Regions from separate parts of the Streptomyces sp. NPDC015532 genome, predicted to be linked through region 2. Evidence: riboswitches for the same ligand, from Rfam matches in the RefSeq annotation. Region 2 holds a riboswitch; the other holds the start of a gene.

Evidence for each region. A riboswitch is a leader RNA that binds a small molecule or an ion and turns the genes downstream of it on or off. The one in region 2 is predicted to bind cobalamin.
Region 1: linked by a shared signal. The riboswitch ahead of ACF07B_RS21070 ((2Fe-2S) ferredoxin domain-containing protein) and the one ahead of ACF07B_RS31565 (CbtB-domain containing protein) in region 2 are both predicted to bind cobalamin.

What each region holds. Positions count from the first base shown of each region.
Region 1 is NZ_JBIBSY010000006.1:180,912-184,590, forward strand. It holds gene ACF07B_RS21065 (GMC family oxidoreductase) at 1-1,171, shown strand, start outside; gene ACF07B_RS21070 ((2Fe-2S) ferredoxin domain-containing protein) at 1,359-1,721, opposite strand; cobalamin riboswitch at 1,900-2,077, opposite strand; partial or broken gene ACF07B_RS21075 (malate synthase A) at 2,109-2,465, shown strand; gene ACF07B_RS21080 (helix-turn-helix domain-containing protein) at 2,503-3,237, shown strand.
Region 2 is NZ_JBIBSY010000013.1:165,185-168,863, reverse strand. It holds gene ACF07B_RS31570 (acyl-CoA dehydrogenase family protein) at 1-1,123, opposite strand, end outside; gene ACF07B_RS31565 (CbtB-domain containing protein) at 1,348-1,569, opposite strand; cobalamin riboswitch at 1,606-1,767, opposite strand; gene ACF07B_RS31560 (histidine phosphatase family protein) at 1,972-2,559, shown strand; gene ACF07B_RS31555 (ferredoxin) at 2,578-2,949, opposite strand; gene ACF07B_RS31550 (nuclear transport factor 2 family protein) at 3,001-3,393, opposite strand; gene ACF07B_RS31545 (PadR family transcriptional regulator) at 3,476-3,679, shown strand, end outside.

The DNA.
Region 1 (3,679 bases), on a different contig from region 2:
CCGCACCGGCCCCATGAGCGTCGAGCCGCAGCGCGACCCGAACCCGCACACGGCGGCCTTCCTCGACGCCGTCCGCGCGCTCGGCCACACCGTCGAGCCCGCCAACACCGCGACGCCCGACGGGTTCTCGCAGACCATGGTGAGCCAGCGGCGCGGCGCGCGGTGGAGCACCGCGGACGGCTATCTCAAGCCGGCCCGACGCCGCGCGAACCTGCGGGTCGTCACGGACGCGCAGGCCACTCGCGTGCTCTTCGAGGACCGGCGCGCCATCGGCGTCGAGTACGTCGCCGGGGGCGTCACCCGCACGGTGCTGGCCCGCCGCGAGGTCGTCCTGAGCGCGGGCGCCGTCAACACGCCCCAGCTGCTCATGCTGTCCGGCATCGGCGACGCCGGGCATCTGCGCGAGCGGGGCATCGAGGTGCTGGTCGACGCCCCGCAGGTCGGCGCCAACCTCACCGACCATCTCATCAGCGGCCTCGTCGCGGACGCCGCCGACCGGACCCTGTTCGCCGCCGAACGGCCTTCCGAGCTGGTGAAGTACCTGACCCGCCGCCGGGGGATGCTCACGTCGAACATCGGCGAGGCGTACGGATTCGTCCGCAGCCGGCCCGACCTCGAACTGCCCGACCTCGAAATCATCTTCGCCCCGGTGCCGTTCCTCGGTGAGGGTCTCGTCAAGGCGCCGGAGCACGGGCTGACCGTGGGCGCGATCCTGCTGCGCCCCGAGAGCACGGGTTCGGTCACCCTGGCCTCGGCGAACCCCTTCGCCAAGCCGGTCATCGACCCGCGCTATCTGACGGACCCGGACGGCGCCGACCGGGCGGCGCTGCTGGCCGGGCTCGGCGTCTGCGAGGAGATCATCGGCCGGCTCTCCGACCGGGGGCTGTCCACGGGCCGCTTCCTCATGCCGCCAGGGGCCGAGGACCTGCCCCGGGACCGGCGCGACGCGCTCGCCCTGACCGAACACTCCCACACGCTCTACCACCCCGTCGGAACGGCCCGGATGGGCCGCGACGACGCCTCTGTCGTGGACCCGTGGCTGCGGGTACGGGGAGTGCGGGGCCTGCGGGTGGCGGACGCCTCGGTCATGCCGACGATCATCCGGGGTCACACCAACGCCCCGTCCATCGTGATCGGGGAACGGGCGGCGGATCTGCTCACGGCGGACTGAGCCCGGCACACCGGTCCTGAGCACCGCGGCCTGTACTCACGGAGGTCGAGTTCCGCGAGGAGGCGGTCGGGAGCCCGCTCACTATCTCGGCAAGCTCGTCCCGGGCGGATGTCCGCGGCCACGGGGCGAGCCTGCTGGGCCGCCTCCCTCACGAACTCCCCCGGCCCTCTGCCGCCGGGGCCCCACCTCATCGCGTCCTCCGCGGCGGGGTGAAGACGTAGAGGTCGAGGATCTCGGGGCAGGGGGCGACGCCCGGGCCGCCGGCTTCCACCCAGGCGGCGATGTCCTCGGTGGCGTCGGGGTCGTTGACGAGGCCGAGCCAGACCGGGCGGGCGCCCGCGGCGCGTGCGGCGGCGGAGGGCTGGACGACGATCACGTTGGCGTGTTCGCACACGTCGAGGCAGGCCGCGATGCGTACCGGTGCGCTCTCGGCCAGGCGTGCCGTCTGCCGGGCGTGATCCACTCCGGTGACTTTCGGGCTTCCGCAGCAGCAGTCCCGGCAGACGACGATGCGGCACGGTGCCGGTTCGGCGGGCCCTCGTGTTGGCAGTCGGGAATCCGGGTGGCCCGCGGCGGCGGACTTCGTCGTGTCCTCGGTGTCGCTGTTCGGGCCGCCGCTGCCGGTGACCGGCTGGGCGGGTGTGAGGGGACGGGCGGGGGTGGGGAGCACAGGCGGACCTCGGGGTCGGGGCTCGTACGCGGAGCCTGGACTGCGGATGTCCTCCGCGCCGGGGCGCGAAGGTGCCAGCAGGTCTTCGGACTCGGGTTCGTCCGGACGAGGCGCCTTCCCGGTCTCCCAGTGGCTGGTGTGCCCCGCCCGTCCCCCTCACCGCTGCGCGTCAGTTCCGGATTCGCACCGGATTCCCTGGCCTCGGATGTGGCTCGACTGGCCTGATGAGGCTATCAAGCCCGTCGTACCGTCAGTTGGTGCGATCGGTCACCGGGTAGGGACAACGTCATCGGCGGTCAGATCGTCCTGCTCGACGCGATCGAGCGCCTCCTCGACTTCACCGCCGAGGACGGCAAGGAGTACCGGCCGGCCGACCGTGAACGGCTCGCCACGATCGTGGTCCGGCAGCGCGGCTGGCATCTCACCGAGGCACACCTGGAGTTCGACCGCGGACCGGTTCCCGCCGCCCTCGTCGACTTCGGGCTCTACTTCTTCCACTGCGCGCAGCGGCAGATCGACGCTGGGCACGGACCGTACTTCTATCTGCCGAAACTGGAGAACCGGTACGAGGCACGGCTGTGGAAAGACGTATTCATCACCGCGCAGAAGCTGCTGGGCATCCCTAGTGCTCTGACCACATAGGTTCGCCGCGTTGGTGGTCATGGCGGTTGGATGTGCGGTGACGTCCGTCCGATCGCTGGGGGTGTGGTGGCTGATCGTTCGTGTGCGCAGGTTGTCCGACCAGGAAGGGCAGAAGCTGCAGCAGATCGTGCTCCGTGGCAGCACCAGTACGGTGCGGTTCCGGCGGGCGATGATGCTGCTGGCCTCGGCCGGCGGGAACCGGGTGCCGGTGATCGCGAAGCTGGTGCAGGCCGACGAGGACACCGTCCGGGATGTGATCCACAGGTTCAACGAGATCGGCCTGGCCTGCCTGGACCCTCGGTGGGCGGGAGGCCGTCCCCGCCTGCTCAGCCTGGCCTGGGCGACCGAGGCGTTCCGGCTGACCACCGGCGGCGTACGACCGGACACCCAGATCCACACCCACATGTGCTACGCCGAGTTCGGGGACATCGTCCAGGCCATCGACGACCTCGACGCCGACGTCATCAGTCTCGAAGCCGCCCGCTCGCGCATGCAGGTGGCTCGTGAACTCGCGGCGCACGGCTACCCCCGCGAGGCGGGACCCGGCGTGTACGACATCCACTCCCCGCGCGTACCGGACAGCGACGAGGTCGCCGCACTGCTGCGTACCGGGCTGAAGACCATTCCCGCCGAGCGGTTGTGGGTCAACCCCGACTGCGGTCTGAAGACCCGTGGCTGGCCCGAGACCCGGGCGTCCCTGGAGAACCTGGTCGCCGCCGCCCGCACGGTCCGTACGGAGCTCTCCGCGTCCTGACCACCGCGACGTCTTGCCAGGGGAGGAAGCACCCGTCTCCCTCCCCCGGCCCCCGGGTCGGGTGGAAACAGCGGCACAGGGCCCTCGGTGTCCCCGCCCCCGAGTGACCCGGCCAGGTAACTCTCCCGCTGGAGCCCTCAGTGACCAGACCTCCGTTGCCGGTCGCTGTTCCCGGGTACAACCTGTTGGCCGCCCTCGCGGTCATCAAGATGCCGCGGTCTTCGCGCGAAGGACGGTGTCCGCGTCATCCGGTGAACTCGGACGTGGCGTCATGACGGCACCCCCGGGGTCAGAGCCTGCGGCAGCGCTCGTACGCTTCGGTCTCTCATCAGCGGAAGAAACGACGGAATCGATGATCGTCAGTTTTGTCGCCCTCGCGGTAGGCCCCTTGGTCATGGCCGGGATGGTTCGATGGGCGGCGGCAAGGAGGCGGCACGGCCTG
Region 2 (3,679 bases):
CGCCACCGAAGGTGAAGATCACCGCCGATCGGTAGCCGCGTTCGAGTTCGCCGTGCAGGACGGTGCCGGCGGAGCCCTCCTTGAGGACACCGGGGACGGCGACGATCTCCATCAGCCAGGCGTACGCGTCCCGGCGCGCCTCGGAGCCGTACACCTTGACCGCGGAGGCGTCCTGCGGGGTGAGGGTGCCCTCCTGGACGGCGTTCACCATGCGCCAGTTGAGGAGCTTCATGGCGTCCAGCCTGGTGTGCGTACGGGCCAGGAGGCGGCGCACCCAGGGGAGGTCGACGACGCGGCGGCCGTCGGCGAGCTTGGTCCCCATGGCCCAGCGCTGGACGTCGTGCAGGGCGCGGATGGCCATGGTGCCGTGCGCGGCGAGGGTGACGCGTTCGTGGTTGAGCTGGTTGGTGATCAGCCGCCAGCCCTTGTTCTCCTCGCCGACCCGGCGCGTGGCGGGGACCCGGATGTTCTCGTAGTAGCTGGCGGTGGTGTCGTGCGAGGCGAGCGTGTTGATGACGGTGCACGAGTAGCCGGGGTCGGAAGTCGGCACGAGGAGCATGGTGATGCCCTTGTGCGGCGGGGCGTCCGGATCGGTGCGGACCGCGAGCCACACCCAGTCGGCCGTGTCGCCGTTGGTCGTCCAGATCTTCTGGCCGTCGACGGTGTAGTGGCCGGTCTCCTCGTCGCCCTCCCGCACGGCCCTGGTCCGCAGCGCGGCGAGGTCCGTCCCGGCGCCGGGCTCGCTGTAGCCGATCGCGAAGTCGATCTCGCCGGAGAGGACCTTCGGCAGGAAGTACGACTTCTGTTCCTCCGTGCCGAACCGCATGATCGTCGGCCCCACGGTGTTGAGCGCCATCAGCGGCAGCGGCACCCCGGCCTGGGCCGCCTCGTCGAAGAAGATGAACTGCTCCATCGGGCTCAGGCCCCGCCCGCCGTACTCCTTGGGCCAGCCGACCCCGAGCCAGCCGTCCGCGCCGAGCCGTCGGATCGTCTCGCGGTAGAAGCGCTTCTGCGCCCCCGGATCCGCGTAGCGCGCGTACGCGTTGTCCGGCACCAACTCGGCGAAGTAGAGACGAAGTTCGGTCCGCAACCGTTGCTGCTCCGGCGTGTATTCGAGATGCACGGCGCCTCCTGCCTCCCCGGGCCCGACCTGACGGCGCACACCGTAGAACGTGTTTCAGAAATTGGGAATGGCGATGACGCGGACGCCGGGGCGGTGGTGTGTGGCCGGGCGCGCCCTCTCATGCGAGGGGGCGGTGCCCGGTCGTGCGGGCACCGCCCCCTCGTGCGGGCCGGGTTTCCCAGGCCGTCGCGGGAATATCGTGGCTCGTACGTTCCCTGCCGCCGTCAGTGGCAGGGGAAACCGAGCAGGTGACGGGCGTCGTGGACCCATTCGTGGACGTTCTCGCCGGAGACGAGGGAGGTGGCGCCCTGTTCGGCGCCGACGAAGTAGAGCAGGACCAGCATCAGGATGCCGAAGAACGCCGCCCAGGGGGCGATCGCACCGATCGGCAGCTTGGCGGGTACGGCGGTGGGGGTGACGGTCGGCTGAACGACGGACTGCGCCATGGGCAGAACCTCCTGGGGAACTCGCGTCCCGTCTCGGTGGTGCACAGGACGACAGCCACGGGTCTGACTTGCCCGTGTCCGTCACCCCTGGCGGGAGTGACAGGTGCCGGGCTTACAGTGGCGCGACCGTGCCGGATTTCCACCGGGCTTCCGCCGAACCGTCGTCAATATCCACGTGACCGTACCGCGAAGCCGTATCCCGGCCAAGGGCGCACGCCCCGGCGCTCTGCGCGCCCCACCGCTCATGGAGCATGGCCTGGCGGCGACAACCGCCCTGCCGGGCCGGGGTGTTCGGCTCCGGGTCACGGTCCACGACGCACGCCCCAGGCCCGTCCACACGAGCCCGGCCCCTACAGCACGAGCCCGGCACGAGCCGGGTCCACGACACACGAGAGTGATGGCATGACCAGCCGAGTGTTCTTGATCTCCGCGGCGATCGGCGAGGCGCTGCGCGAGGCCCGCTTCGACGACGGCGGTAGTCCGGTGGACGCGTCGAGCCTGCGGGCCGCCCGGTCGGCGGCCGACGCGGGTGCCGTTCCGGCGGGCGCCCGGCTGTGGGTCTCCCCCACCACGCGATGCCGCCAGACCGCGGAGGCACTCGGGCTCGAAGGCGGCGTCGAGACGGCGGAGTTGGCCCCTCTCGATGTGGGCCGCTGGCGCGGGGCGACACTGGCCGAGGTGAGCGCGAAGGAGCCGGAGGCGGTGGCGCGCTGGCTCGCCGATCCCGCGTCGGCGCCGCACGACGGCGAGTCGGTGCGGGCGTTCTGCGACCGGGTGGCGGAACGCCTCGACAGGGCGGCGGGTCTCGACGGCCGAACCGTCGCCGTGGTGGAGCCCGAGGTCGTACGAGCCCTGGTGGTAAGGGCGTTGGGGGCACCAGAGGCGGCGTTCTGGCGCGTGGACGTGCCGCCGCTCACCGTCACGGAGTTGAGCGGGCGCGCGGGACGCTGGAACGTCCGCGCCGGACGCCCGCTCGCCGGACAGGCCTGACCCGGACGGCGTACGGGCTCAGCGCAGCATGGCGATGAAGTCCGTGCACGACCGGGCGCATTCACGACATTTCCGCGCGGCGGCCTCCGACCCGGGGCACGCGTCGAAGGCCTCGGCGCACTCCAGGCAGACGTCCCTGCACCACTCCAGCTGAGCGCGGACATCCCGCTCGCTCTGCCCCGGGTGACGGGACAGCACATGGCAGGTCGCCTCGCACACCTCCGCGCACAGGATGCCCGAACGCCGCGCGGCCTCCTGCTTCTTCGGCCCGTCGGGATTCATGAGGCTCGCGCGCAGCGCGGAACTCCTGGCGCATTCGGAACAGGCCCGGGCACACTCGAAACGGTCCTCAAGGAACCGGAAGAGCTCCTGCTGTGAAGTCGTCGTCACACCAGCCGGGTTGCCGGAGGGAGTCGGTTCAAACAGTGCGAGTCCGGGCCCTCACGCGCCGGCCGCCTCCCGGGAGATCTGCTCGAACTGCGCCCCCATGGCCTCGGAGAGCGCCTGAGCCGCCGACAACGGGCGCACCATCACCATGAGTTCGTCGATGCGTCCGTCCTCGTCGAAGTGCAGGAAGTCGCAGCCGTTGATCTCCTTGTCGCCGACCTTGGCCGTGAAGACCAACGCGTGGTCGCGGCCGTCGGCCCCGGCAATCTCACGGACGTAGCGGAAGTCGCTGAAGACACGCCAGACGCCGCGCAGGATGGCGGCGGTGATCGGCTTGCCCGGGTAGGGCTTGAAGGCGACGGGGCTGGTGAACACGACATCGTCGGCCAGCAGCTCCTCGACCGCGCCGAGGTCTCCTGCCTCCACGGCCTTGCGGAAGGAGTTCATTGCGACCACCTCTCATACTCAATTAATTGATTAGGTGCGGATAAGATTAGTCCTGTGGGCGGGGGCCGTCTAGCCTTGCGGGATGGCATTGCGCAACGCGGTACTGGCCTCGCTCCTGGAGGGCGAGGCGTCGGGCTACGACCTGGCCAAGGGATTCGACGCCTCGGTGGCCAACTTCTGGATGGCGACCCCGCAGCAGCTGTACCGGGAGCTCGACCGGATGGAGTCCGAGGGGCTCATCGAGGCCCGGCTCGTGCAGCAGGAACGGCGGCCCAACAAGCGGGTC